Regions from separate parts of the Mesobacillus sp. ABV4_180 genome, predicted to be linked through region 1. Evidence: a T-box and tRNA genes for the amino acid it is inferred to sense, from the RefSeq annotation. Region 1 holds a T-box; the other holds one or more tRNA genes.
What was found. The T-box of region 1 lies ahead of thrS (threonine--tRNA ligase). A T-box ahead of a tRNA ligase gene usually reads a tRNA of that ligase, here a tRNA-Thr.

Region 1 (15,033 bases):
TCTTCTACATCGTCTATCCTTGTCAGCGCTTCCTCAACCAAATGAAAGCCTTCGACAAGGAACATGCCGGACTTATCGCGTTCTTTTCGAGTCTGAAGCTTCTTCCATTGTTTGACTTGCGGATTTTTATCAGATTGAATGTACTTCAATTCTGGCTCTCCTTTATTATGGCTTGTTCAATTTTACTATTATAGCTCAAAACGAATACATAATAAAACCAAAATTGCAAAACCTATATTCAGTAATGGAAATTTGAAAGGAGTTTGAGCAAGGATGAACTTAAACCTTAGGAACGCTGTTATTTCAAATGTGGCAGGAAATACACAGGATGAGCTTAAAGATACGATTGTCGACGCAATACAGAACGGCGAGGAAAAAATGCTTCCTGGACTTGGAGTGTTGTTCGAAGTAATCTGGCAAAACGCCACTGAGGCAGAAAGACAGGAAATGCTGAATGCTTTGGAAGAAGGATTGAAAGGGAAGTAAAGACTTGTGGGAAGGACTCCTTTATGTTGAGGAGTTCTTTTTTTATTTTCTTGAGTATGGCGAGGGGGAAACACCGGGCGATTTGTTCCATGAGATAGAAATAATAGTGATTAGGCTCGATTTCGCAGTAATTGTAGGTTTTTACGTAGTGATTGTATCTTTTTTCGAAGTAATTACGCTTCAAAACGTAGTGATTAATTTTAAAAAACTAGAGGTAAACAAAAAAAGTGTCCAGAAAACCAGTTTCAAACTGATTTTCTGGACAACACCGTTCTTATTCAAAAGTGATCTTTTCAACTGTTTCTTTGTCGAGACGCTTGATGACTTCGACAATCAGTTTTACTGCGTTTTCGTAGTCGTCACGGTGAAGCATTGCTGCGTGTGAATGGATATAGCGAGTTGCGATTGTGATTGACAGCGCAGGCACACCGCGGTGTGTCAGGTGAATCGCACCAGAATCCGTTCCGCCGCCGGCTACAGCGTCGAACTGGTATGGAATGTTCAACTCATCCGCTAAGTCTGTGACGAAATCGCGAAGGCCTTTGTGTGACACCATCGAAGCATCATAAATGATGATCTGCGGGCCGTCACCCATTTTGCTCAGCGCTTCTTTTTCAGTAACGCCTGGTGTGTCGCCGGCGATCCCTACATCAACACCGAAAGCGATATCAGGCTGAATCATCTGTGCAGATGTTTTTGCACCACGAAGACCTACTTCTTCCTGAACCGTACCAACACCATATACCACGTTCGGATGTTGTGCATCCTTTAGACCCTTCAGGACATCAATGGCAATTGCACAGCCAATGCGGTTATCCCACGCTTTGGCAAGCAGCATTTTTTCATTATTCATGACTGTGAACTCGAAGTAAGGAACGACCATGTCACCAGGAGTGACTCCCCATTCCTTTGCTTCATTACGGCTTGATGCACCGATATCAATGAACATATCCTTGATTTCAACCGGCTTTTTGCGTGCTTCTGCAGGGAGGATGTGAGGTGGCTTAGAACCGATCACACCAGTGATTTCTCCTTTGCGAGTCACGATTGTCACGCGCTGTGCCAGCATAACCTGGCTCCACCATCCGCCAACCGTCTGGAAGCGGATGAAACCTTTGTCATCAATGCTTGTGACCATGAAACCTACTTCATCAAGATGGCCAGCCACCATGATTTTTGGCCCATTTGCATCTCCAACCTTTTTCGCAATCAGGCTGCCCAGACCGTCTGTTGTCACTTCATCAGCGTGTGGTGTTATGTATTTTTTCATGACTTCCCTTGGCTCACGCTCGTTGCCGGGAATGCCCTTGGCATCGGTTAAATCTTTTAACATCGTTAATGTTTCATCTAATTTAGCCATTATTTCGACTCCCTTAATATGTAGTTTCGACTCCTATTATACTAGACCATCAATGTATTGTACAAAAAATTCTGCCTAATATCCTTTTCGCTGCCTATCATAATTTACTTCATTTTTCTTAATATATGCCTGTCCGATTTGTTCAGCTGATAATCCCAGCATTTCAGCCAATTTCATATAGCTTTCGAACAACAGGATAAAATCATTCTCCGTGCGGCTATTCCTAAACCGATGAACAGATTCGTATACTTCAAGGAACTGCTCGCTGGCATTATTCTGGTTGCTTTCTCCCGAAGTAATCGATTCAAGATGTTCAAACCCGCACTCAATTCCAAGCGACAGAATAAAATGGATGCCATCGACGAATTCCTCAAGGATCACTTGAGTATCCGAGGATGGTTTAACGCTCCAAAACTTGAAACATCTTGTCTCATTCGCCAGCTCCCCGATTTCCACCAGCAGCGCCAGCACCTTTCTGTCAAATAAATCCTCATTCTCCAGGCCGTGCTGTAACTCAATATGGCTGTCCAGTTCTGTTTGCATTTTAAAAAGCTTTGTCGTATTCATTCTTCAGCTCCAATTTTTAAATTTTTCCTAAACCGAAAAAAGTTCTCTGCCTAGTTTTTTCCCTTCAATGAGGTTCCAACTAAAAAAAGTATAAAACATTTATAAATTTGTTGAAACTATTTGGAATCTCATCCGTAAAATAAGGAAAGTTAGTATTGGAGGGGCAGCCATGATCCTGCTTTTGCGTCTTATTTTCTTGCTTTTATTCATTTTTCTAATATACAGCGCGGTTAAGTACCTCTTCAACCCGAAGCGTAAGCTCGAGCTTGCACATGAACAGAAGCGCTATTTCTTTCTGGATGATCCGAATAATGTCCGCAAGAATTTTTTACTCACATACAAGGGCGTTTTGTTTGAGGGGGAAAAGTATCTGGGCACGACTCAGTCTGCCTTTGAAGTAGTTTCCATTTTCATCTGGCCAAAAAAGACTTCTGCTTTGAAGGGGCTTGTTCTTGAGGATTTCCAGTACATTGAGCGAAAAATCCGCGAGAGCTACTCTGTGGCAAAGATCGATTGGAAGAGCCCGATCAAGGAATTCATGGCAAACCATAATCAGGATGATGAATCCTAAATGAAAAAGCGTCCGATAAAATTCGGACGCTTTTTCATTATATCGTTGTATCAAAGAATTCCCGCCATTTTATCAAGGTGATTTTTTCCCGCAGCAAGTAGGCAAGCAGCAAAAGGACCATCATCAGCAAGCCCGCAGTCCAAGCATCGAACTTCCTGATATACTCACCATATAATGTGTAAAACAATACAAAAGGGATATTTGCAAAAAAGGAAGCTTTCATAAAGCCTCTAAAGCTCTTTTTCCGTTCGTACAGGCAAAAGCTCAGCAATTGATAATGGATCACCGGCACAAGTCTTAACAACGCGACCTGAGCAACGGTCAAATCCCTGAACCTCCCTACCAGACGCATCTTCAGCCTGCTTAACCTATGCATCGTCTCTGGAAGCTGTTTCATCAATAAGTAAAATAAAACACTTGCTCCCGTCAAGCCGATCAGAGAATAGATGATGCCAGGTAACACTCCGAACAGAAGACCTCCTGCAACACAAACGACGGCTGGAGGGATGAAGACGAATTGGCGGAAAACATGGAACAATATGAACAAAACAGGTGCATACCAGCTTCCCAATTCCACAATAATCAGCAGCAATGACCAGGCATCTTCCATATTCGTCACCTGCCAGCTATTCTATGATGCTATTAAAGCATATAAAATCGCCCGAGCTGTTATGCCAAAAGCATAAATAAAAATACAAAAATACCAATCTCGATCAGAGCAAGAAATGGCATACCATACTTGAACTGAGCATGCTGTGTTTTATGCCGGTAATGCTTCATCCCGGCAAATGCCCCGATCGCGCCTCCGAGAAAAGAGACATTCCACAATGTACTTTCACTTATTCGATAAAGGTTCTTTCTTGCCCGCTTTTTATCTATTCCCATGATAAAAAAGCCAACAAGGTTCATGACTATGATCAAGCCAGCCAAAGACCAGATTTCCACATCTCCACGCCCTCTTCAAGTTCTATGTGTCCATTATATCTTAAGAAAAGCGAAAGCGCCTTGGTCAGGCCCTACAAGCGCTGGAGCTAGACAATTTTCGAAGTGAATTTTATAAAATCTTATCTCTACAAAAAAGAAAAAACCATCCTCAGGAAGAGAATGGTTTATCCTAATTACTTGTTGAATTGTTGCTTAGCTGTTTCAGCCAATTGAGCGAATGCTGCTGCATCGCTTACTGCAAGTTCAGCAAGCATCTTGCGGTTTACTTCGATACCAGCAAGCTTTAGGCCGTGCATCATACGGCTGTAAGAAAGGCCGTTCATGCGAGCTGCTGCGTTGATACGAGCAATCCAAAGTTTGCGGAAGTCGCGCTTCTTCTGACGACGGTCGCGGAATGCATACATTAGGGATTTCATAACCTGCTGGTTAGCAACTTTGTATAATGTATGTTTTGAACCGAAATAACCTTTTGCTAATTTAATGACTTTTTTACGACGCTTGCGCGTAACTGTACCGCCTTTTACACGTGGCATGTAATTTCCCTCCTATATAAATCGATCGCTCGAATTTACTTAATGTTGTCAAGCATGTGACGAATACGTTTGAAATCGCCTTTTGAAACAATTGCAGATTTGCGAAGCTTACGCTTAGCTTTTGTAGACTTGTTAGCAAATAAGTGGCTAGTGTAAGCGTGTGAACGCTTAAGCTTGCCAGTTCCAGTTTTCTTGAAACGCTTGGCAGTGCCGCGGTGAGTTTTCATTTTTGGCATTGGGACTTCCTCCTCGTTACTTGTCAGTTTTAGGTGCTAAGACCAGGAACATGCTTCGGCCATCCATCTTTGGATGTGATTCGATTGTCGCTACCTCTTTGCAAGCTTCAGAGAAGCGATCAAGAACACGCTGACCGATTTCCTTGTGTGTTATAGCACGTCCTTTAAAACGGATTGATGCTTTAACTTTATCGCCTTTTTCCAAGAACTTGATAGCATTGCGAAGCTTTGTATTAAAGTCGTGCTCATCAATTGTCGGGCTAAGACGTACTTCTTTTGTTGTGATGATTTTTTGGTTCTTACGTGCTTCTTTTTCTTTCTTTTGCTGTTCGAACTTGAATTTTCCGTAGTCCATGATTCGGCCTACAGGAGGCTTCGCGTTCGGAGCAACAAGAACAAGATCAAGATTTACGCGCGCTGCGATCTCAAGAGCCTCAGCTTTGGATTTAATTCCTAATTGCTCGCCATTTTGATCGATCAAACGAATTTCGCGAGCACGAATTCCCTCGTTTAGTAACATCGCATCTTTGCTAATAATTAGCCACCTCCAGGGTTTTATCGAATACCTTGTCAAGGAGAAGAAGTTCATTGCCAGGCCGAAGCCCGCCATCTTGCTCACACAATGACATACGATATAGTCCATTTTTATTTTGCAATAAAAAAAGTGCAGGCGACGACACCCACACTTTACGAAAACAAAATAATAAGACGTTTACGTATTACCTGCCAACAGCCTTAATGCGTCAGCCAGGTGAGAAGCGGGTGCTTCTTCTTTCCTAAAACTTGTATTCAGTTCACTTTTGCTAATATAACACAAAGATTTTGACGTGTCAAACGAATCACTTTCGTTAACTGCAACAAAAAGTATTGTATCAGATGGGAATAAAGGCTGCAATACTTTTTTTGACTTTCTTTAAAATCTGTGTTGTTTTCCACTCCCAGAAAAACCTGTTTGATTTATCTCAAACAACCTTGCCGCTCAATTTTTGTTATAATTTTGCATAGAAGAAAGAAGAAAGCTGGTGTACATATGCTGATTGCCATAATTATCACAGGGGTGATCACCGGGCTCCTTGCAGGGACTGCCTTGAAATATTTCAGGACTGGCTATGGATTTGCAAATGATATTGACAACAAGCCTGTTCTTTTTAAATCCTGCAGGTACTGTGGTGAGAAAATCAAACGCAGTTACCGTAAAAATCTTTGCCCTTCCTGTTACAAACCGTTGGAATAAAGCGCAAAAAAAGAGGAGCCACGGCCCCTCTTTTTTATTTCTTCGCTTCCTTCCTGAATGAATCAAGGAATTCTTCGAAGGAAATTGTTTCAGATTTTTGTTCGCCGTATTTACGGACATTTACGGCTTTGTCAGATACTTCATTGTCACCTACTACGAGCATGTAAGGGATTTTCTGCATCTGTGCTTCGCGAATCTTATAGCCGATTTTTTCATCACGGCTGTCGATTTCAACACGGAAGCCTGCTGCTTTCAGTTTTTCCTGGACCTCTCTTGCGTAGTCATAGTGTACCGCAGGAGAAACCGGGATGACTTGTGCCTGTACGGGAGCAAGCCATGTCGGGAACGCCCCTTTGTATTCTTCGATCAGGAAGGCAACAAAACGTTCCATTGTTGATACAACTCCACGGTGGATAACAACCGGGCGATGGTGCTTTCCGTCTTCACCGATATATGTCAGGTCAAAGCGTTCAGGAAGCAAGAAATCAAGCTGGACAGTTGACAGAGTTTCCTCTTTGCCAAGCGCTGTCTTGACCTGGACATCAAGCTTAGGGCCGTAGAAAGCCGCTTCGCCTTCTGCCTCGAAATACTCAAGTCCCATCTCATCCATTGCTTCTTTTAGCATCGCCTGTGCTTTTTCCCACATCTGGTCGTCGTCGAAATATTTTTCCTTATCTTCAGGATCGCGGTAAGAAAGGCGGAACGAATAATCATCCATGCCAAAATCTTTATAGACTTCAAGTACAAGTTCGACAACTCGCTTGAACTCTTCTTTGATCTGATCAGGTCGCACGAAAAGGTGAGCATCATTCAAAGTCATTCCGCGAACACGCTGCAATCCCGCCAATGCTCCGGACATTTCATAACGATGCATTGTTCCCAGTTCAGCGATCCTGATAGGAAGCTCCCTGTAGCTATGGATGCTGTTTTTGTACACCATCATGTGATGAGGGCAGTTCATCGGCCTTAAAACAAGCTGTTCATTCTCCATTTCCATGACAGGGAACATGTTTTCCTGATAATGGTCCCAGTGTCCGGAAGTTTTATAAAGATCGACACTTCCCATTACCGGAGTGTAGACATGGTCATATCCAAGGCTGACTTCCTTGTCGACAATATAGCGCTCGATTACGCGGCGGATTGTGGCACCCTTTGGAAGCCATAACGGAAGACCCTGGCCTACCTTCTGGGAGTTTGTGAATAAGTTAAGCTCTTTGCCTAGCTTGCGGTGGTCGCGTTCCTTCGCTTCTTCAAGCAGCCTTAAGTGCTCTTTCAGATCTTCCTTTTTGAAGAAAGCAGTTCCGTAAATACGCTGCAGCATCTTGTTGTCACTGTCGCCGCGCCAGTATGCACCGGCAATGCTCAACAATTTGAATTCCTTCAGCTTTCCAGTTGATGGAACATGAACCCCGCGGCATAGATCAACGAAATCTCCCTGCTCATAGAGAGTCACTTTTTCATCAGCTGGAATCGCTTCGATTAACTCAAGCTTATATGGGTCGCCAAGCTCTTTGAAAAACTTGACTGCTTCTTCACGGCTTACTTCTTTGCGGACAATCTCAATGTTTTCATTGATGATTTTGTTCATTTCCTTTTCGATTACCGGCAAATCCTCCGGAGACAGTGAATGCTCCATATCGATATCATAGTAGAAACCGCCTTCGATAACCGGTCCTACTCCAAGGTTAACATCTTTATACAGGCGTTTGATTGCCTGTGCCATTAAATGCGCTGAACTGTGGCGCAAAATTTCAAGAGCTTCAGAGTGCTCTGGAGTGACGATTTCAATCGCTGCATCCTCTTCGATTGGTCTCTTCAGGTCATACGGCTGTCCGTTCACCATACCGGCAATGGCTTTCTTCTTTAGGCCCGGGCTGATTGAACTGGCAATGTCTTCAGTAGTTGTACCTGCCGGAAACTCCTTTACTGCTCCGTCTGGAAACGATATTTTCAACATGTCTGCCATTGGCTTTTCCTCCTTTTAATATGTGGCGCTTTATTTGCGCTAAAAATAAAAAAACCCGTCCCTGAAACAGGGACGAGTTTGATCACACGTGGTTCCACCCAATTTTCACTCTCACAAAAAAATGCGGGAATGACTCTGGTTGCGATAACGGCTTCAGCCGCCAGCTAATACTTGCCTGAGCGTTCATAACTGGAGTTCAGAGGTGGTAAGCGTTTCTTTAGTGTTAGGAAGTTTTCAGCCTTGCCTTCCCTCTCTGCAAACCTTTCAAGAAAGCCCATGTCCTCATCATTACATTTGCTATTCGTTAAGTATGTACGTAATTATAGTTTGAAATGTTTTGAAAATCAAGTGGGCTATCGTACATTTTTATTGCCTTTCTTTAAAAAGTGCAATTGCTCCTCCTGAAAAGCAGATAAGGAAGCAATTTTTACACGTTCTTCAAAAATATTGATGATGGTCCTAACCAGTGGCTGCTGAGGATCATCAGTGTACAGGTAAATGGTTTCAGGGGCAATCGACAGTAATGGAGCAATCGTTCCTGAGTCGACGTAGACAGGATGATTTACCAGGAGCTTCCGGTCAATTGCCTTAAAAAGGTCGCCCCTCTTCATTTCAATAAAATCCTGATTGTAAAAAACCATATTTTCATCGATCACCAAATAAAGATGGGAAAGCTGGGGTTTCCTATCTCCAAGAAAGTCTCTGAGAGTCTGCACAAACACCTGATATTCCTGCTCCATCTTATACTCATCGATTGCGATCTCAACCCATTTGGAAAGCTGCTCCACATAGGCCTTTAGCCTGAACATGACAAACGAGTCAAATGAGAAGGAAACTTTTTCGTCCAAAATCTCATTGAGGGCACTTTTAACAATGCTGTTTTCTTCTACCCCTTCCATAAAAGGGATCAGTTCTTTTCGTTCGCCTTCAATGACTGAGTAAATGATATCGATAATCTGGTCCTGTTCTTCCATGTCAGTAAATAAATACGAATCTTTCAGAATGGATCTTAACCAATCATCACGTTTTGTTTTTATTATAAATTCATGAAAGCCCTTTTTCAGGTCTGTCAGTATTTCACATTTATAAAAAAGGTGCGGTATAAGCACTCTATTTCGATCTTCATTAAGAAGAATTGAATCTGTTTCCTGCCACGAAGCAAGCCTGGTGATCAAATGTTTATATAAATTCCAGGCATCCTGCTTTTTTTGGAAGATGATTTCAATCAACCATATCCCCCCTTTTTAAGTAATCCCTGATTATATATATGGGGGACTTGGACAATTTAGAAGTAACCAGGCACCTGCCGGAGGGATATCTATCCAAAAAAAATATGCCGCAGTTTCCACTGCAGCACATCGCTTACATTCTTCTATTCTTACCTTCGACTTTAACTGGCTCTGCAAGGTACTTGATCCGTTCCATGATCCTCGCTGCCTTCAATTGTTCTTCTTCTCCTCGCTGGCTGTGTGTCAGATGATGCTCAAGTCCTTTGAGGTCGAAATTCGAAGTAAAGAAGGTTGGCAGATTTTCGAGCATGCGGAACTGAAGGATGGTCCCCAGTATTTCATCTCGGGCCCAGCTGCTCATCGTCTCAGCGCCAATATCGTCCAGCATGAGGACATTCGCCTTTTTGATCGCTTCGAGCTTATCGTTGACAGTATGGTCACCGATCGCATTTTTCATCTCACGGAAAAATTCCGGCACATACACAATCAACGAGCTTACCTGCTTCTGGGCAAGTTCATTCGCAATCGCTCCAAGGAGGTACGATTTCCCGGTTCCGAATGGTCCATGGAGGAACAAACCTTTCTGCTTTAGACCCGGCTCATAATTTTCGACAAAGTCCTTAGCCATTTTGATCGCCTTGAACCTTCCTGCATCGTCCAGCTCAATATCACCGAATGAAGCCTTTAAAATTTCCTTCGGCACGAAAATGCTGTTGATCAAGCGCGCATGCTTCTGCTGCTCATCATGCATCGTTTTCTTTTTGCATCGGTCATATTTGATATCAATGAAGTTGCCTTTTATAAAAAGCTCCGGCTCATACCCTTTGATCATATTCTTGCAGGATTCGAGGCTTTTGCAGTCTTCGCACCCTTTGCTCTGGTTAGTGAACTCATACAATTTCGTCATGCTGCGGTCGAGCATTTCCCGGGTGATATGATCGGCATTCACATCAAGAAACTCTTTGACATGCTTGTCCTGCATAACCTGCCGCTTTATCGCTTCATAACGTTCCTGGAAACCCTGGTTATTGGCCAGCTTCTTCAATGTTTCATTTATGTTTTGCATTTGAGTCACTTCCCGGATTTGAATTTCTTCAGTTCTTCTTCAAGCTTTTTCTTTTCCAGTTCAAAATCAGGATCCGTGTCAGGAGCACCTGTATGCTGCTCCGGTTCCCCATCACGATTTTTCTCAAACCAGTCTGGTAAAACTTCCTTGCGGACAGGCTTGCGTTTTCCCTGCGAAGCCGGTGCCTTTTTCCCATCTGCCCAATCCAGATATTGACGATGTTCATTTTTAGCCAGCTGCATGGCATCTTTTACGGTAGAGATTTTTTTCCGCGACCAGTGGCTGGCGATTTTTTCAATATAACCCTTCGTAAGCTTCATATCAGTCTTGAGCATAACATACTGGACTAAAACATTCACGACACCCGGCAGCAGTTTTTGCTTGAACATAACCTCTTCAATGATCTGCAGGTCAGATTTAGAAGGTTCTGCACCGCCGGACAAATCGATTAGCAGCTGACGGGGGGATGTTTTTTCAAAATACAGGATCAGTTCCTCTTCCTTTGTTTTCGGCTTCTCGATGCCTGCTTTATGCTGCGCAGGCTGAACCCGGTCCATAAGCGCAGGAAGCTGGTCATGGAATTCAAACTGATACCAGTCACGTGCTCCCTTCCGCAATTCTTCAATGTCTATATCATTATCAGCGGTGACCGCGCTCAAGACGATATTCTTCATCTTAAGGGCATCAATTCCATAAAGGAATGAAAGATTGCTGATTGCCTCTTTTACTTTCGCTGAAAAAGCTTTCTTTGGTATCAGCGACTCCTGCAGCCCCCCTAGCAGCAGATCGAAGTTGAATTCTGCAGGATCAATCTGGATTTTAGAAGCGTCACCTCTGCCAATAAAAGCATTTCCTTCTTCAGCCTTCAGGTCGGAAGCTGAATCAGGATTATGCTTGAGCGCCTCAGGAGGAACGGATAGAAAGACATCCTGAAAAGCTTTTGTGATTTCGGTATAGCCAGAATCTTCAACCGTTTTATCGCTGAAAAATCGCTTAAGACGCAGAAACTGATTTTTTCCTACCTTCCGATAAAGATAGACATTCAGCATTCCATCAAGGAAAAACTGTTCCGGAGTCAGCGGCGGCTGCAATTCATAGATAAACGCGCGGCCAGCCTCCCCATTTTTCACATACGTCTTAAGCAAGCCCATCCCTTCGAGCTTCTGGCGTGCGTGGAAAATATCCTTCAGGTTCATATCCATGATACTCATCAGATTGTGATGCGTAACAGGTTCCGACCAGAGGCGGTTTTCTTCGAGTTCAGCCCACAATGTCATGTAAAGACTCAGGCAAGCTGGCCCAATCAGCGGCTGATATAAAAAAGTGAGAACCTTGCGATCATATTCATGCAAAAGACCGCCAGAAGCAACGATATATTGGTCTACAGGCAACGTTTCCTGCCAATGCTGAGCCATCCCTTTCCCCCCACACCAAATGATTAAAAAAAGCTGAAGTTCCCTTCAGCTTCTTCAGGATTTTCCTGAATTCAATAGAACTTCAGGAAATTCAATGAAGTTCATTAAAACTCCACGATTTTTATGATTGTTCTTTCTTTAATAACTCTTTAAGTTCATCGATAAATACATTGATATCTTTAAATTGGCGGTAAACGGATGCAAACCTTACATATGCAACCTCGTCAACCTTTGCCAGCCTGTCCATTACCATTTCGCCAACTGCTTCGCTTTTGATTTCGGAAACTCCCTGGCTGCGGAGTTCCTTTTCGACATCAGCTGTCAGGTCTTCAAGCTCCTTCAAAGCTACCGGGCGTTTTTCACAAGCTTTGATCAAACCGCGAAGGAGTTTTTCCCGATTGAACTCTTCGCGTGTGCCTTCCTTCTTGACTACAATCAACGGAATTTCTTCCACTTTTTCAAATGTAGTAAAGCGAAATCCGCACGCTTCACATTCACGTCTGCGTCGAATGGAGCGGCTATCGTCAACAGGCCTTGAATCAAGGACACGGGTAGAGTTATTTTGGCAAGTTGGGCATTTCATCTCGATCAGCTCCGAATATTTTGAAATATGGAATAAGCGAATGGCCATTCGCGTCTTCCACTAGTACGTCCATAAGTATTTTTCCTATACTTATATCTTATAAAAAAGATGGTATATGGACAAGAGGAACTATTGATTTCCATATTTGCCTGAGCCAATAAATGTGTGCGAACGGTCGAGTTTCCCGTAAATATTCACCAATTCCTGCTTCAACGCCGGATTGATGCCGGCCAATGAAAATTTTTCAGTAGAAATATGTAAATCAACCGCGGTCTCAAAAGGCTTCGTCGTGATGACAGTCGCAGTTAAAAAGGAAGGTATCTTTCCTTTCAGTTCAGCTGATATTTCACCATGCTCTTTTGAAACACTAATTATTTTGAATGAAGGGTCTGCCTTCAGCAAATCTTCGACTGTCTGGAACATCTGATTGAAGTTCGCTTTGTAATAACGGGTCCTCAGCAGCTCGTCCCTATTGTTTTCACTCGTCCCGCTGAATTTTTGATAACGCCCTGTCAGGGATTTTAATAAAGACATCCAAGATCCTCCTGCAAGTAAGTTCTATTTACAGTTTACCGTATTTTTGAGCAAAGTAAAAAGAGGTGTATCGCTACACCTCTTGTAATTTTTTTATATTTTTAATTATAGAGCATTAGCTTGTGCCTGTTTCACATTCACAGGGCCCATGCCACGTGGAATTTCGATATTCTCGCGTGTTTGTGCACCAAGAGCTTCAGCAATATAGTCAGCTGCAATATTAGGATCCAGATCACCGCAAGTATAAACATCAATGCTGGCATATCCGTGTTCTGGGAAGCTATGAATAGTTAAATGAGATTCAGAAATAATGACAACTCCGCTTACACCTTGTGGCGCAAATTTGTGGAAAGCCACTTCGCGGATTTCAGCACCTGATTTCAAAGCAGCTGAAACGAAAGTTTGTTCAATATAATCCATATTATTCAATTTTTCAAAATCGCAACCCCAAAGTTCAGAAATTACATGACGACCCATTGTTTCCATATTCAATTTCCCCCTCTAACATTATTAGAATGAAATCCTTAGTTTCAATGGTATCTTAACTACCACGGGGGAAAGTTAGTCCAGAGAGGTCCTAACCCTTTAAGTAGCCAATTGGTACCGTTATTAAGAAGTTCACGATGACTAGTATACTTTGTTTATATTTTTTTTGCAACACATGGAAAGAAAATTTTTCACATGTATTTAAGCCTTATATTTTCACAGTTTCACAGATGGCTGGAATAAAGGCTTTCATGGACTTTTTCGCAGTTAAAATCAAGTTTTTATTTTGCATAAACGTAAAAAGCTTGCCGGATCCGGCAAGCTTTTTCGCTTTAGAGTCTATCCTACTTTGACTGTTACGGAATTTTCCATTGCATGTGCAACATGCTTTACCAGGTCCACCACTCTGCTTGAGTAGCCCCATTCGTTGTCATACCATGCAAGCACTTTTACTTTATTAGCGCCGATTACCATCGTGGACAGTCCATCGACGATTGCTGAATGCTCGTTTGTGTTGAAATCGATTGAAACGAGCGGATCTGTCGTGATATCAAGGACGCCCTTAAGCTTTCCCTTTGATGCAGAATAGAATGCATCGTTAATTTCATCCACAGTCACCTCACGCTTCAGGTCGACAACCAGGTCAACGAGCGAAACGTTTGGAGTTGGAACGCGCAGTGCCATTCCGTGAAGCTTTCCTTTCAGCTGAGGAAGTACAAGCGATAATGCCTTCGCCGCTCCAGTCGATGTCGGGATGATGGATTGTCCGCATGAACGCGCCCTGCGCAAATCCTTGTGCGGGTTATCGATATTATTCTGGTCATTAGTATAAGCATGCACAGTTGTCATCAAACCATTCTCGATGCCAAAAGTATCATCAAGTACTTTCGCAACAGGTGCAAGGCAGTTTGTTGTGCAGGATGCATTGGAAATAACATCATGCTCTTCGATATTTAATGCGCTTTCATTTACACCCATAACAATGGTGATATCTTCATTCGTACCAGGTGCTGTCAAAATAACCTTTTTTGCGCCAGCATCCAGATGGAGCGATGCTTTGTCACGGGAATTGAATTTGCCTGTGGCCTCGATGACGATATCGATCTTCATTTCCTTCCAAGGAAGCTCAGCAGGATTTCGATTGCTTAATAGTTTAACAGTCTTCCCGTTCACAATTAGGTGATCATCAGCAGGGATGACCTCACCAGCAAATTGTCCATGTGTTGAATCATATTTAATCAAATGCGCCAGAGTTTCAGCTGGGTAGCTCGCATTAATCGCTACAACCTCAAGATTTTCTTCAAGAATGGCTCTTCTGAAAACCATTCTGCCAATTCTCCCAAAACCGTTTATCGCTATTCTCGCCTTCATTGTACGGCCCCTTCCGAATTAGTGTTATACTTAATAACCCCTTTGTATGGTATTAGTATAACATATTAAATTTTATTTGTGATAAATAAATGCACACATTTAAAATATAAAATAATTCTGATAATAATAATCATTTTGAGTGGTGAAAAAGGCTGTACGGATACTGAACGGCCAAGCTGGGATCATATTCATCGAAACTGGGATTAAAACTCGGCAAACAAGGATTATATTGATTGAAACTGGGATTAAGTCAATGGAAACTGGGATTAAATCAAGGGAACTGGGATTAAATCAAGGGAACTGGGAATATAACGCACGAGACCGGGATTAATATACACCTAACAAGAAATAAGTATGTACTAGAATAAAAAAGAGCCTATTCGGCTCGTAAAATTCCCCACTTATTCAAAATTTCCATCAGCTGCTGCCTTGATTGCTCGATGGTGCCGCT
Region 2 (15,033 bases), 1.2 Mb from region 1:
GGATGAAATATTATTCGATTTGAAGGATGATCGAATTGACCATGTTGTAAAGAGATCCATGAGAGAAAGATATCAAATCTTGTTTTCCCTGTTCAAAAGAGTAGCTACGCCCAAGGAATGCCTAAAGTATATGCCGGCAAAAAAGAGCATGTATAAAGGCTGATTACATAATGTAAAACTTTTTTCGTATTTCTTGTTGACGGGATTAAATTATCCTGTTATATTAATAAACGTCGCTGCTGAGCCAGTCGGTAACTTGATTACACAGCGGTGAAAATAATAAAAAATGTGATTGACACCATGTTGAACACATGCTATATTATGAAAGTCGCTTCTGAGCGGCGAAGTATTGAATTGCTCTTTGAAAACTAAACAAACAAGCGTCAACAAACAATAATATTCTTGCTTCTATTATAGAAGACAAGAGCCAACGTTTTATTTTATGAGCTAACTCATAACTCTTTCTTGGAGAGTTTGATCCTGGCTCAGGACGAACGCTGGCGGCGTGCCTAATACATGCAAGTCGAGCGGATCTTCATTAGCTTGCTTTTGAAGATTAGCGGCGGACGGGTGAGTAACACGTGGGCAACCTGCCTGTAAGACTGGGATAACTTCGGGAAACCGGAGCTAATACCGGATAATCCTTTCCCTCTCATGAGGGAAAGCTGAAAGACGGTTTCGGCTGTCACTTACAGATGGGCCCGCGGCGCATTAGCTAGTTGGTGAGGTAACGGCTCACCAAGGCAACGATGCGTAGCCGACCTGAGAGGGTGATCGGCCACACTGGGACTGAGACACGGCCCAGACTCCTACGGGAGGCAGCAGTAGGGAATCTTCCGCAATGGACGAAAGTCTGACGGAGCAACGCCGCGTGAGCGATGAAGGCCTTCGGGTCGTAAAGCTCTGTTGTCAGGGAAGAACAAGTATCGGAGTAACTGCCGGTACCTTGACGGTACCTGACCAGAAAGCCACGGCTAACTACGTGCCAGCAGCCGCGGTAATACGTAGGTGGCAAGCGTTGTCCGGAATTATTGGGCGTAAAGCGCGCGCAGGCGGTCCTTTAAGTCTGATGTGAAAGCCCACGGCTCAACCGTGGAGGGTCATTGGAAACTGGGGGACTTGAGTGCAGAAGAGGAGAGCGGAATTCCACGTGTAGCGGTGAAATGCGTAGAGATGTGGAGGAACACCAGTGGCGAAGGCGGCTCTCTGGTCTGTAACTGACGCTGAGGCGCGAAAGCGTGGGGAGCGAACAGGATTAGATACCCTGGTAGTCCACGCCGTAAACGATGAGTGCTAAGTGTTAGAGGGTTTCCGCCCTTTAGTGCTGCAGCAAACGCATTAAGCACTCCGCCTGGGGAGTACGGCCGCAAGGCTGAAACTCAAAGGAATTGACGGGGGCCCGCACAAGCGGTGGAGCATGTGGTTTAATTCGAAGCAACGCGAAGAACCTTACCAGGTCTTGACATCCTCTGACAACCCTAGAGATAGGGCGTTCCCCTTCGGGGGACAGAGTGACAGGTGGTGCATGGTTGTCGTCAGCTCGTGTCGTGAGATGTTGGGTTAAGTCCCGCAACGAGCGCAACCCTTGATCTTAGTTGCCAGCATTCAGTTGGGCACTCTAAGGTGACTGCCGGTGACAAACCGGAGGAAGGTGGGGATGACGTCAAATCATCATGCCCCTTATGACCTGGGCTACACACGTGCTACAATGGATGGAACAAAGGGTCGCGAAGCCGCGAGGTCGAGCCAATCCCATAAAACCATTCTCAGTTCGGATTGCAGGCTGCAACTCGCCTGCATGAAGCCGGAATCGCTAGTAATCGCGGATCAGCATGCCGCGGTGAATACGTTCCCGGGCCTTGTACACACCGCCCGTCACACCACGAGAGTTTGTAACACCCGAAGTCGGTGGGGTAACCTTTTGGAGCCAGCCGCCTAAGGTGGGACAGATGATTGGGGTGAAGTCGTAACAAGGTAGCCGTATCGGAAGGTGCGGCTGGATCACCTCCTTTCTAAGGATATTGCCTAAGGGCAATCGGAATGCGAACCTACGGTTCGTACTGTTGACTAGCTTGTTTGTTTAGTTTTGAGGGAGCAAGTGCCTCAAGACTTTTTTGTTCCTTGAAAACTAGATAATCGTAAGTAAGAAGAACCAAGAAAAAACCGAGTGATCGCCATTTTAGTTTTCTCTCTATTCAATTAGAGAAATGACCTTTTAGGTTAAGTTAGAAAGGGCGCACGGTGGATGCCTTGGCACTAGGAGCCGATGAAGGACGGGACTAACACCGATATGCTTCGGGGAGCTGTAAGTAAGCTTTGATCCGGAGATTTCCGAATGGGGAAACCCACTGTTCGTAATGGAACAGTATCTTTACCTGAATACATAGGGTATTGAAGGCAGACCCGGGGAACTGAAACATCTAAGTACCCGGAGGAAGAGAAAGCAAACGCGATTCCCTGAGTAGCGGCGAGCGAAACGGGACATAGCCCAAACCAAGAGGCTTGCCTCTTGGGGTTGTAGGACACTCTACATGGAGTTACAAAGGAACGGGGTAGATGAAGTGGTCTGGAAAGGCCCGTCAGAGAAGGTAAAAACCCTGTAATTGAAACTTCGTTCCCTCCTGAGTGGATCCTGAGTACGGCGGGACACGAGAAATCCCGTCGGAAGCTGGGAGGACCATCTCCCAAGGCTAAATACTCCCTAGTGACCGATAGTGAACCAGTACCGTGAGGGAAAGGTGAAAAGCACCCCGGAAGGGGAGTGAAAGAGATCCTGAAACCGTGTGCCTACAAGTAGTCAGAGCCCGTTCATGGGTGATGGCGTGCCTTTTGTAGAATGAACCGGCGAGTTACGATTACATGCAAGGTTAAGTTGAAGAGACGGAGCCGCAGCGAAAGCGAGTCTGAATAGGGCGAATGAGTATGTGGTCGTAGACCCGAAACCAGGTGATCTACCCATGTCCAGGGTGAAGGTTGGGTAACACCAACTGGAGGCCCGAACCCACGCACGTTGAAAAGTGCGGGGATGAGGTGTGGGTAGCGGAGAAATTCCAATCGAACTTGGAGATAGCTGGTTCTCTCCGAAATAGCTTTAGGGCTAGCCTCACGTTGTAAGAGTCTTGGAGGTAGAGCACTGTTTGGACTAGGGGCCCTCATCGGGTTACCGAATTCAGACAAACTCCGAATGCCAAAGACTTATCCGTGGGAGTCAGACTGCGAGTGATAAGATCCGTAGTCAAAAGGGAAACAGCCCAGACCACCAGCTAAGGTCCCAAAGTATACGTTAAGTGGAAAAGGATGTGGAGTTGCTTAGACAACCAGGATGTTGGCTTAGAAGCAGCCACCATTTAAAGAGTGCGTAATAGCTCACTGGTCGAGTGACTCTGCGCCGAAAATGTACCGGGGCTAAACGTATCACCGAAGCTGTGGATTGACATCTTAGATGTCAGTGGTAGGAGAGCGTTCTAAGGGCGTTGAAGCTAGACCGTAAGGACTGGTGGAGCGCTTAGAAGTGAGAATGCCGGTATGAGTAGCGAAAGATGGGTGAGAATCCCATCCACCGAATGCCTAAGGTTTCCTGAGGAAGGCTCGTCCTCTCAGGGTTAGTCGGGACCTAAGCCGAGGCCGAAAGGCGTAGGCGATGGACAACAGGTTGATATTCCTGTACCACCTCTTTATCGTTTGAGCGACGGGGGGACGCAGGAGGATAGGGTAAGCGCGCTGTTGGATATGCGCGTCTAAGCAGTTAGGCTGCAAGTGAGGCAAATCCCGCTTGCGTGAAGGCTGAGCTGTGACAGCGAGGGAAATTTAGTACCGAAGTTCCTGATTCCACACTGCCAAGAAAAGCCTCTAGCGAGATAAATGGTGCCCGTACCGCAAACCGACACAGGTAGGCGAGGAGAGAATCCTAAGGTGAGCGAGAGAACTCTCGTTAAGGAACTCGGCAAAATGACCCCGTAACTTCGGGAGAAGGGGTGCTCATTTGGGTGAATAGCCCGGATGAGCCGCAGTGAATAGGCCCAGGCGACTGTTTAGCAAAAACACAGGTCTCTGCGAAGCCGCAAGGCGAAGTATAGGGGCTGACGCCTGCCCGGTGCTGGAAGGTTAAGAGGAGGGGTTAGCTCACGCGAAGCTCTGAATCGAAGCCCCAGTAAACGGCGGCCGTAACTATAACGGTCCTAAGGTAGCGAAATTCCTTGTCGGGTAAGTTCCGACCCGCACGAAAGGCGTAACGATCTGGGCACTGTCTCAACGAGAGACTCGGTGAAATTATAGTACCTGTGAAGATGCAGGTTACCCGCGACAGGACGGAAAGACCCCGTGGAGCTTTACTGTAGCCTGATATTGAATTTTGGTACAGCTTGTACAGGATAGGTAGGAGCCTGAGAAACCGGAGCGCCAGCTTCGGTGGAGGCGTCGGTGGGATACTACCCTGGCTGTATTGAAATTCTAACCCGCGCCCCTGATCGGGGCGGGAGACAGTGTCAGGTGGGCAGTTTGACTGGGGCGGTCGCCTCCTAAAGAGTAACGGAGGCGCCCAAAGGTTCCCTCAGAATGGTTGGAAATCATTCGCAGAGTGTAAAGGCACAAGGGAGCTTGACTGCGAGACCTACAAGTCGAGCAGGGACGAAAGTCGGGCTTAGTGATCCGGTGGTTCCGCATGGAAGGGCCATCGCTCAACGGATAAAAGCTACCCCGGGGATAACAGGCTTATCTCCCCCAAGAGTCCACATCGACGGGGAGGTTTGGCACCTCGATGTCGGCTCATCGCATCCTGGGGCTGTAGTCGGTCCCAAGGGTTGGGCTGTTCGCCCATTAAAGCGGTACGCGAGCTGGGTTCAGAACGTCGTGAGACAGTTCGGTCCCTATCCGTCGTGGGCGCAGGAAATTTGAGAGGAGCTGTCCTTAGTACGAGAGGACCGGGATGGACGCACCGCTGGTGTACCAGTTGTCTTGCCAAAGGCATCGCTGGGTAGCTATGTGCGGACGGGATAAGTGCTGAAAGCATCTAAGCATGAAGCCCCCCTCAAGATGAGATTTCCCATAGCGCAAGCTAGTAAGAACCCTGAAAGATGATCAGGTTGATAGGTCAGAGGTGGAAGCGCGGTGACGTGTGGAGCTGACTGATACTAATCGTTCGAGGACTTAACCAAATAGATCATTCGTTCTTCTTGAATTCTTCTTACAACATTATCTAGTTTTGAGGGAATGAAAATTTCTCTTGAAAAATGCATAAAAGACAGTATAATAAATATTGTTCTTGAAAAATTGTCTGGTGGCGATGGCGAGAAGGTCACACCCGTTCCCATACCGAACACGGAAGTTAAGTTTCTCAGCGCCGATGGTAGTTGGGGGTTTCCCCCTGTGAGAGTAGGACGCCGCCGGGCAATGTTGCAATTTCATCTTGGACAAACTACTAAGATGAGGCAACCGAATCATCTGCAAGAGTTATGTTAAATTACCATTATTCCGCAGTAGCTCAGTGGTAGAGCACTCGGCTGTTAACCGAGCGGTCGTAGGTTCGAATCCTACCTGCGGAGCCATTATCTCTAAATGACGAAAGTCATTTGAGCTGGCAGCAAAATGCTTCCATAGCTCAGCAGGTAGAGCACTTCCATGGTAAGGAAGAGGTCAGCGGTTCGAGCCCGCTTGGAAGCTCTCAAAATATTATTATATGGCCCCTTGGTCAAGCGGTTAAGACACCGCCCTTTCACGGCGGTAACACGGGTTCGAATCCCGTAGGGGTCACTTAGTTTTTTTACAACAAGGAACATACTAATGGAGGATTAGCTCAGCTGGGAGAGCATCTGCCTTACAAGCAGAGGGTCGGCGGTTCGATCCCGTCATCCTCCACCATTATTTTTCACACAGTGAAATACACATTTTGCCGGTGTAGCTCAATTGGTAGAGCAACTGACTTGTAATCAGTAGGTTGGGGGTTCAAGTCCTCTCGCCGGCACCATATGTGGAGGGGTAGCGAAGTGGCTAAACGCGGCGGACTGTAAATCCGCTCCCTCAGGGTTCGGCGGTTCGAATCCGTCCCCCTCCACCATTTTAATACATATCAAAATTGGACAAGCAATTGATGTCCTTTTTATTTTTTCATTGGGCTATAGCCAAGCGGTAAGGCAACGGACTTTGACTCCGTCATGCGTTGGTTCGAATCCATCTAGCCCAGCCATTTTTATTTTCTTTTTTGCATTAAAAGGTGCTAAAGAGACGATGAATAGGGTAGATTATATCCTATGAGCCATTAGCTCAGTCGGTAGAGCATCTGACTTTTAATCAGAGGGTCGAAGGTTCGAGTCCTTCATGGCTCACTTATGTTAGGACCCCTAAGGATAAACTTAACCCTTTATTTTTAGGGGTTTTATCGATATAATAAATGATACGCGGAAGTAGTTCAGTGGTAGAATACAACCTTGCCAAGGTTGGGGTCGCGGGTTCGAATCCCGTCTTCCGCTCCATATGGGGCCTTAGCTCAGCTGGGAGAGCGCCTGCCTTGCACGCAGGAGGTCAGCGGTTCGATCCCGCTAGGCTCCACCATCACACTACATAAATACCATTTCAGTCATAAATCCAACAGGGTTTATGGCTTTTTTTATGCTTAGAAGCAGAGGGCTTTATAATTTTCCCCCGCACACCTATTATGACTATTAATTCAATCAATTCGAAACCGTATATATATTCATTAAATTGTCCAGTTGAGTCATTGAAATGAAAGCGTTTAAAATAAGGGGAGAGATGAGAGAATGCAAGGGGGAGAATTATATGAAGAAACTTTCAATTATTGGCATGCCGATGGACCTGGGTCAGATGAGAAGGGGAGTCGACATGGGCCCGAGTGCGATTCGCTATGCAGGTATCAATGAAAGATTAAGAGTGTTATTTGATGAGATAGAGGATTTAGGTGATATCGCCGTCGGCAGGCCAGAGGTGAAGATTGATCCTAACAGCAACCTCCGCAATCTGGAGCTGGTTGCTGAAAAAAATAATCTGCTTGCTGATGAAGTCGATAAAATCATTGAGTCGGGTTCATTTCCGCTAGTTTTAGGTGGGGACCATAGCATTGCCATTGGTACATTGGCAGGGGTTTCGAAGCATTATAAAAACCTTGGGGTCATATGGTATGACGCACATGGGGATTTAAACACAGCAGAAACGTCACCATCAGGAAATATCCACGGCATGCCACTGGCTGCCAGCATCGGTCTTGGCCATGAAATGCTTACGCAATTAGGTGGTTACGCACCTAAGGTAAAGCCGGAAAACATCGTGATAATCGGGGCGCGTGCTCTTGATGATGGTGAGAAGAAGTTAATTAAGGAACTCGGCATCAAAGTCTTTACTATGCATGAAATTGATCGACTTGGAATGGCTGCGGTAATGGAAGAAACAATTAATTATCTAAAAGAAAAGACAGATGGTGTTCACCTGTCACTTGATCTTGATGGATTGGATCCTACAGATGCACCAGGAGTGGGGACACCGGTGATGGGCGGAATCAGCTACCGTGAGAGCCACCTGGCAATGGAAATGCTGGCAGAAGCAAAAATCATCACTTCTGCGGAATTCGTTGAGGTAAATCCGATTCTTGACGAAAAGAACAGAACAGCAGTTGCAGCAGTGGCTTTGATGGGATCGTTATTTGGTGAAAAACTATTGTAATCCAGAATAGCAACAGGAATATAATTTTATTAACCTGTAAAAAAATAAGAGCAGCGGCCAGATTTTGGGCTACTGCTCTTTTTATCATTAATATAGAACTGTCTTTTTTGAAGATAAGTGATAATATTTATTTAATAAATGGTCGAGTTTTATGCTAATATCTACCACTCGTTGATTTGACAGCGAGGTTTTTGCGGCCAGTTCAACCATTTCTTTACGGCAATTTTCAATATCCTTCAACAAAGCTTCTGCACACATTGCGAAAATTCCTCGCTTTCACTAAATATAGTCCATTTATACCCTGTAAAAAACTTTTTAAACCAAACTGGTAAAAATTTGTTAATATTAACTTGTCGAGTTTTTTAGACTTTTTTCGCAGAGCTGCATTATAAGAAATCCTGCGAGAAGAAATGAACGTTTTGTCTAATACATATATAAATAAAGTTTTTATAAAAAAATGAAACCTTTTCCGGAATCGATTCGTATATCGATTAGCCGCATAAAGCGCGGAGGTAAAATAATGGAGACGATCGTAAAACACAGAATAAAACAGGTCATCAAAGGAGACCAGAATGCCTATGGGGAGATTGTTGAAATATACAAGGACAAGGTATTTCAGCTTTGCTACCGTATGCTCGGCAATCGGCATGAGGCAGAGGATATTTCACAGGAAGCCTTTATCCGTGCATATATCAATATTAACAGTTTCAATCAAAGCTTGAAATTTTCAACCTGGCTTTATAGGATTGCTACCAACCTTTGCATTGACAGGATCCGCAAAAAGAAACCAGATTATTTTCTTGATGCAGAAGTACCGGGCACGGAAGGCTTGACGATGTATTCACAAGTCCCTTCTGAAACCCCATTGCCAGAGGATGAGGTTGAAAGTATCGAACTGCAGGACAGGATTCAAAAAGAAATTTCAAAATTACCCGATAAATATAGATCAGTCATCGTATTAAAGTATATTGAGGAGCTAAGCCTGAATGAGATCAGCGAAATTCTGGATCTCCCGCTTGGCACAGTAAAGACGAGGATCCATCGAGGAAGAGAAGCCTTAAGGCAGCAACTGCGAAACGTATAAGGTGAGGTGAAAGAAAATGAAATGTCCCGAACATATTATTGACTATATGCATGAATATTTAGATGATGAAATATCTGAAGAACATGAAAAGATTTTAAGAGAGCATCTACAGAGCTGTACAGATTGCCAGGAATACTTCAGGGAGCTGAACAAAGCAATCGCTCTTGTGCAAAGTACCTCGCATATCCAGGCACCAGATGATTTTACCTCGAAGGTAATGGCTGGGTTGCCGAAAGAAAAGAAGAAGACGGAAATCCAGCGATGGTTCAGGAGCCATCCATTATTGACAGCGGCCTCTCTGTTCCTGGCTTTAATGGCAGGAAGCATCTTGACGACCTGGAACGAAGAGCACCAGTTCTCCGTATCCAAGCAGCCGAACCTGGTCGTGGAAAATGACACCGTCATCGTTCCTGAAGGTGAAGTGGTCAAGGGAGACGTTGTGGTCCGCAACGGCAAAGTCAAGATCGAGGGTGAGGTCCAGGGCAATGTCACAGTGATCAACGGTGAATTGATCAAGGGTGAGAAATACCTGGCTTCTGCAGGTAATGTGACAGGAGAAATAACAGAGGTCAATGAAGTGTTTGAATGGATCTGGTATCATATCAAAAAGACAGTAAAGAACGCAGTAGACCTTTTTGAAAACGATGAAAAGGAACAGTCATTCCAATAGGAGTGACTGTTTTTTAGGTTATCTGGGCGACTAAATTGCAGACGTATGACATCATTATTATTTTAAAGTGCTCTTATGTTATAATGAAAAAGTTATCTTTGTTTTATAGGCTGAAGTGTGCATTGATCATCTTCAACTTCCGCTTTTAATCAAAAAGCTGTTTTCGCCGCATTGCGAAAATAAGCCCTTACTAAACTATTGGAGGAAGTGCAATGTCGTTTGCGGATTTCGATATCTTAGAATATCTAGCCAATATTGTTGACATACTCCTGGTTTGGTTCGTCATTTATAAGCTGATTGCGATCATTCGTGGAACGAAGGCTGTCCAGCTTTTAAAAGGGATCTTTGTCATCCTGATTGTAAAGTTTGTCAGTGATTTCTTCGGATTGAACACGCTCAGCTGGATGATGGAGCAAGTGTTAACCTGGGGATTCCTGGCCATTATCATCATATTCCAGCCCGAATTAAGACGGGCGCTCGAGCAGCTCGGCCGAGGGCGGCTTTTTGCCAGATCGGGGCTGCAGGAAGAGGAAGATGAAGAAAAGATGGTGGAGGCCATTATCAAGGCAACCGATTATATGGCTAAACGCCGAATCGGAGCGTTGATTTCAATTGAAAGAGAAACGGGAATGAGTGATTACATAGAAACAGGCATTCCGCTTCAGTCGAAAATTTCTTCTGAATTGCTTATTAATCTGTTCATCCCGAATACACCGCTTCATGATGGAGCTGTTGTCATACAGAAAAACATCGTAGCTGCTGCGGCATGTTATTTGCCGCTGTCAGAAAGTCCGTTCATTTCGAAGGAGCTGGGCACTAGACACAGGGCTGCGCTTGGAATCAGTGAAGTAACCGACAGCATAACGATTGTCGTTTCTGAGGAGACAGGAAATGTTTCGGTTACCCGGAACGGCGAGCTTTACCGTGACTTGAGCGGTGAAACGCTAAGGGAACTGCTGGCAGCAGAGTTGATTTCACCATCAAGAATCAAACAGGCAGCTTCTACCCGCTGGAACTGGAGGGGGAAGAAAAATGGATAGATGGATGGATAACCCATGGTTCATAAAGGTTGTTGCCCTTGTCCTTGCAATCTTGCTCTTTGGGTCTGTTCCTAAAAATGACCCTAGCAAGCCTGGTGATGTGAATGTCCCATCCGACGAAAAGGTCGAGATCATTGAAGATGTACCGGTAAAAAGAATTTATGACACCGACACCCTGGTCGTATCAGGGGTTCCGGAGACCGTTTCTGTGACACTCCAAGGGCCTAAAAACCTTGTGCAGCAGGCTAAGACATTAAGGAACTTTGAAGTGTTCGTAGACCTGACTGACGCAGAAATGGGCAAGCAACGTGTACCAATAACAATTAAGGATGTATCTGATCGCCTCACCGTAACAATTGAACCTGGATATGCAAATGTTTCTGTCCAGGAGAAAGTGACGAAGGAATTCAAGGTTGAGGCAGAGTTCAGCGGAAACATCGTCGAAGAAGGCTATATCGCGGAGAAACCTACAGTAGAGCCGAATAGTGTCCAGATAACAGGCGCCAAGGATGTTGTCGACAGAATCACTTATGTCAAGGCGACTGTCAATTCTTCAGGGAAAATATCTGAAACAATCACACGTGAAGCAAGTGTCCTTGTATTAGATAAAGAAATGAATAAGCTTGATGTCGATGTAGAACCGCAAATGGTCGAAGTAACCATCCCGGTCAAAAGCTCAAGCAAAAAGGTACCGATTGATATTGTCCGTAAAGGAAACCCTCCAAGCGGAGTAACGATAGATTCCATTGATTTAGAGACGGAGGAAGCTGAAATCATTGCCGACCCAGATGTTCTTTCTAAAGTGGAGAGCGTCCGTGTAGAGGTGGATGTAAGTGAAATTGATGAGGATTCCGAAATCACCCTCCCAGTAATCATCGGGAATGGCGTGGTCAAGGTGGCACCGGAGACAGTGAAGGTTACCGTCAATGTCACGAAGGCATCGGAGAAGAAGATTTCCAATATCCCGATTGAAATTGAAGGTGCAGATGAGGGGTATGAGGTAGATTTCCTTAACCCACAAGACGGACAAATGAACATTACCGTGGTGGGGCCGAGTGATATTGTCTCCCCGCTGGCCGCTGATGATTTTAAAATATCGATCGATGTGTCAGGTTTGGCTGACGGTAACCATGAGATCGATATGAAGGTATCCGCGCCTCAAAATATTACGTGGAAACTGGATAGAGGAAAAGCCAATATATCAGTTGCGAAAAAAGAAGCATAAATTGACTGCAATTTTTCATACAAGGAGAGATTTTAAGAATGGGTAAATATTTCGGTACAGACGGAGTACGCGGTGTTGCAAATAGTGAATTGACACCAGAATTGGCTTTTAAACTTGGCCGTTTTGGAGGCTATGTCCTGACAAAGGAACATGATCGTCCAAAGGTGTTAATTGGCCGTGACACACGTATTTCTGGCCACATGCTTGAAGGAGCGCTAGTAGCCGGCTTATTATCGATCGGAGCCGAAGTCATGAGGCTCGGCGTCATCTCTACACCTGGTGTATCTTATTTGACTAAGGCTCTTGGTGCACAGGCAGGTGTCATGATCTCCGCTTCTCACAACCCGGTGGCGGATAATGGCATCAAGTTCTTTGGCCCGGATGGTTACAAACTTTCGGACGACCAGGAAAATGAAATCGAGCAATTGATGGATTTGGAAGTGGATGAGCTTCCTCGACCTGTTGGGGCTGACCTTGGACAGGTAAATGATTATTTTGAGGGCGGACAGAAGTACCTTCAATACTTGAAGCAATCAGTTGATGAAGATTTCACAGGACTACATATTGCGCTGGACTGCGCTCATGGAGCAACTTCTTCATTGGCTACACATTTATTTGCAGATCTCGATGCGGACATCTCGACAATGGGAGCATCCCCGAACGGTCTGAATATCAATGACGGTGTCGGATCTACCCATCCTGAAGCATTGGCTGCATTTTTAAAGGAAAAGGGTGCAGACCTTGGTCTTGCGTTTGATGGAGATGGCGACCGCCTGATTGCGGTTGATGAAAAAGGGAACATTGTTGACGGCGACCAGATCATGTATATTTGCGGCAAGTTCCTGAAAGAAAGAGGACAGCTGAAGCAGGGTACTGTCGTTTCTACCGTAATGAGCAACCTGGGCTTTTACAAGGGGCTTGAGGAAAATGGCATCCAGAGCGTCCAGACAGCGGTTGGTGACCGTTATGTCGTAGAAGAGATGAAGAAGAATGGATACAATCTTGGCGGCGAGCAATCCGGCCACATCATCTTCCTTGACTACAATACGACTGGTGACGGCCTGCTGACAGGTCTTCAGCTTGCAAATATCATAAAGGCAACGAACAAGCCGCTTTCCGAGCTTGCTGCTGAAATGAAGAAGTATCCTCAGGTTCTTGTGAATATCCGCGTGACAGACAAGCATCATGTAACAGATAACGAGAAAGTAAAAGCTGTGATTGATCAGGTAGAAGCGGAAATGAACGGAAATGGACGCATCCTCGTTCGACCATCGGGAACTGAGCCATTGGTACGTGTCATGGCAGAAGCACCATCTGCAGAGCTTTGCCAGGAATACGTGAACCGCATCGCAGCGGTTGTTGAAGAAGAAATGGGATTGAAAGAATAGAAATGAGCATCATATGCATAAGGGCATTCAGCACAAAATAGAGCCCTTATGCATATTTTTTTATGAAGGGAAGTTTTAGCTTATCTATTGAGGGTATTTGAACGGGTAGGCTGTTTTCCTTTTTTTCACTTGACGGATTCATGAGTATCATGTATGATAATCCTGTTTTTGTAAAAAAAACAAATTTAATGTGAAAGGTGGGCAGAGGTTTTACAGGATTGGAAAAAACTAAAGCGCCAGGACTAGTCCTTGACCGACAAATGGATTAGTTGACGAGGTGGAGGTTTATCGAATATTCGGCGGATGCCTCCCGGCTGAAAGCACAGCCGCGAATTCCTTCTTTAAAACATTAAGGCAACTTAATGCACAAAGAGATGGGGATGCTAAACTAACGGGGTAACACCTCAAAAAAATATATATGAGATAAGGGGGCAAGCCGCCCCTGTTTTTAAGAGGCTTCTTGCCCCCTGTCGTAACAGGAGGAATAGAAGTTATGTGTGGTATCGTTGGATATATTGGAAATAATGACTCGAAAGAAATTTTATTAAAAGGGCTTGAAAAGCTTGAATATAGAGGATATGACTCTGCCGGGATCGCAGTAATCAATGGCAACGGAGTTCATGTTTTCAAAGAAAAAGGACGCATTGCAGACCTTCGCAACGCAGTTGACCTGGATGTAATGGCAAACGCAGGAATTGGCCATACTCGCTGGGCTACTCACGGTCCTCCAAGCAAGGTGAATGCTCACCCTCACCAGAGCACTACTGGAAGATTGACTCTTGTCCACAATGGTGTCATCGAAAACTACGATTTATTGAAGCGCGAGTATTTGCAAAATGTTGAATTGAAAAGTGAGACAGATACTGAAGTCATCGTACAGTTGCTTGAACTGTTCGTAAACGAAGGTCTGAGCGTGGAAGACGCATTCCGCAAAACGCTGACACTTTTACATGGTTCATATGCACTTGCCCTGATCGATGAGCAGGATAACGAGACGATTTATGTAGCTAAAAACAAGAGCCCGCTTCTAGTCGGCCTTGGTGAAGGTTTTAATGTTGTAGCAAGTGATGCAATGGCAATGATTCAGGTAACTAGCCAATACGTTGAACTGATGGACAAGGAAATGGTTCTTGTCACAAAAGACGAAGTGACAATCAAGAACCTTGAAGGAGAAGTAATCACACGCGCTCCTTACACAGCAGAGCTTGATGCAAGCGATATCGAAAAGGGAACCTACCCACACTACATGCTCAAGGAAATCGACGAGCAGCCGCTTGTAATGCGCAAAATCATCCAGAACTACCAGGATGGCGAAGGTGCGCTTGAAATCGACTCTGACATTGTAGCTGCAATGAAGGATGCGGACCGCATCTACATCATCGCTGCTGGTACTTCCTATCACGCAGGCCTTGTCGGCAAGCAGTTCATTGAAAAATTGGCGAAGATTCCTGTTGAAGTCCATATCTCAAGTGAGTTCGGCTACAACATGCCGCTTCTTTCTCAAAAGCCATTGTTCATCTTCATTTCACAGAGCGGTGAAACGGCGGACAGCCGCCAGGTTCTTGTTCAAGTGAAGGAAATGGGCTACAAAGCTCTTACGATCACGAATGTTCCTGGTTCTACGCTATCCCGTGAAGCAGATTACACTCTTCTTCTTCATGCTGGACCTGAAATTGCTGTAGCCTCAACAAAAGCATATACAGCACAGCTTGCTGTCCTTGCTATTTTAGCAGAAGTAACAGCTCGCGGCCTTGGTCATGATGTTGACTTTGACCTTGTACAGGAACTGGGAATCGTAGCGACTGCTATGGAAGCACTTTGCGACGACAAAGAAGAATTCGAAAGCATCGCGCGCGAGTACCTGACTGTAACAAGAAACGCATTCTTCATCGGACGCGGAATCGACTTCTATGTAGGCCTTGAAGGCGCATTGAAGCTGAAGGAAATTTCGTACATCC

Region 2: it encodes a tRNA-Thr, which carries the amino acid that the T-box ahead of thrS (threonine--tRNA ligase) is inferred to sense. The anticodon was not compared.

What each region holds. Positions count from the first base shown of each region.
Region 1 is NZ_JBSWTJ010000001.1:1,347,943-1,362,975, reverse strand. It holds gene ACXAEA_RS06795 (TrmH family RNA methyltransferase) at 1-149, opposite strand, end outside; gene sspI (small acid-soluble spore protein SspI) at 274-486, shown strand; gene ACXAEA_RS06785 (M42 family metallopeptidase) at 761-1,846, opposite strand; gene ACXAEA_RS06780 (dUTP diphosphatase) at 1,922-2,413, opposite strand; gene ACXAEA_RS06775 (sigma-w pathway protein ysdB) at 2,583-2,984, shown strand; gene ACXAEA_RS06770 (TVP38/TMEM64 family protein) at 3,022-3,594, opposite strand; gene ACXAEA_RS06765 (DUF1294 domain-containing protein) at 3,654-3,929, opposite strand; gene rplT (50S ribosomal protein L20) at 4,103-4,462, opposite strand; gene rpmI (50S ribosomal protein L35) at 4,498-4,698, opposite strand; gene infC (translation initiation factor IF-3) at 4,715-5,218, opposite strand; ribosomal protein L20 leader region at 5,351-5,478, opposite strand; gene thrS (threonine--tRNA ligase) at 5,967-7,898, opposite strand; T-box leader at 7,964-8,196, opposite strand; gene ytxC (sporulation protein YtxC) at 8,252-9,127, opposite strand; gene dnaI (primosomal protein DnaI) at 9,261-10,193, opposite strand; gene ACXAEA_RS06730 (replication initiation and membrane attachment family protein) at 10,199-11,608, opposite strand; gene nrdR (transcriptional regulator NrdR) at 11,730-12,191, opposite strand; gene ACXAEA_RS06720 (hypothetical protein) at 12,321-12,725, opposite strand; gene speD (adenosylmethionine decarboxylase) at 12,831-13,211, opposite strand; gene ACXAEA_RS06710 (glyceraldehyde-3-phosphate dehydrogenase) at 13,551-14,582, opposite strand; gene coaE (dephospho-CoA kinase) at 14,959-15,033, opposite strand, start outside.
Region 2 is NZ_JBSWTJ010000001.1:113,735-128,767, reverse strand. It holds gene ACXAEA_RS00680 (hypothetical protein) at 1-163, shown strand, start outside; rRNA gene ACXAEA_RS00675 (16S ribosomal RNA) at 463-2,012, shown strand; rRNA gene ACXAEA_RS00670 (23S ribosomal RNA) at 2,219-5,153, shown strand; rRNA gene rrf (5S ribosomal RNA) at 5,272-5,387, shown strand; tRNA gene ACXAEA_RS00660 (tRNA-Asn) at 5,469-5,543, shown strand; tRNA gene ACXAEA_RS00655 (tRNA-Thr) at 5,586-5,658, shown strand; tRNA gene ACXAEA_RS00650 (tRNA-Glu) at 5,677-5,748, shown strand; tRNA gene ACXAEA_RS00645 (tRNA-Val) at 5,781-5,856, shown strand; tRNA gene ACXAEA_RS00640 (tRNA-Thr) at 5,887-5,962, shown strand; tRNA gene ACXAEA_RS00635 (tRNA-Tyr) at 5,968-6,052, shown strand; tRNA gene ACXAEA_RS00630 (tRNA-Gln) at 6,107-6,181, shown strand; tRNA gene ACXAEA_RS00625 (tRNA-Lys) at 6,248-6,320, shown strand; tRNA gene ACXAEA_RS00620 (tRNA-Gly) at 6,393-6,467, shown strand; tRNA gene ACXAEA_RS00615 (tRNA-Ala) at 6,471-6,546, shown strand; gene rocF (arginase) at 6,772-7,668, shown strand; gene ACXAEA_RS00605 (Spo0E family sporulation regulatory protein-aspartic acid phosphatase) at 7,756-7,926, opposite strand; gene sigW (RNA polymerase sigma factor SigW) at 8,189-8,752, shown strand; gene ACXAEA_RS00595 (anti-sigma factor family protein) at 8,769-9,422, shown strand; gene cdaA (diadenylate cyclase CdaA) at 9,635-10,462, shown strand; gene ACXAEA_RS00585 (CdaR family protein) at 10,455-11,687, shown strand; gene glmM (phosphoglucosamine mutase) at 11,726-13,075, shown strand; gene glmS (glutamine--fructose-6-phosphate transaminase (isomerizing)) at 13,569-15,033, shown strand, end outside.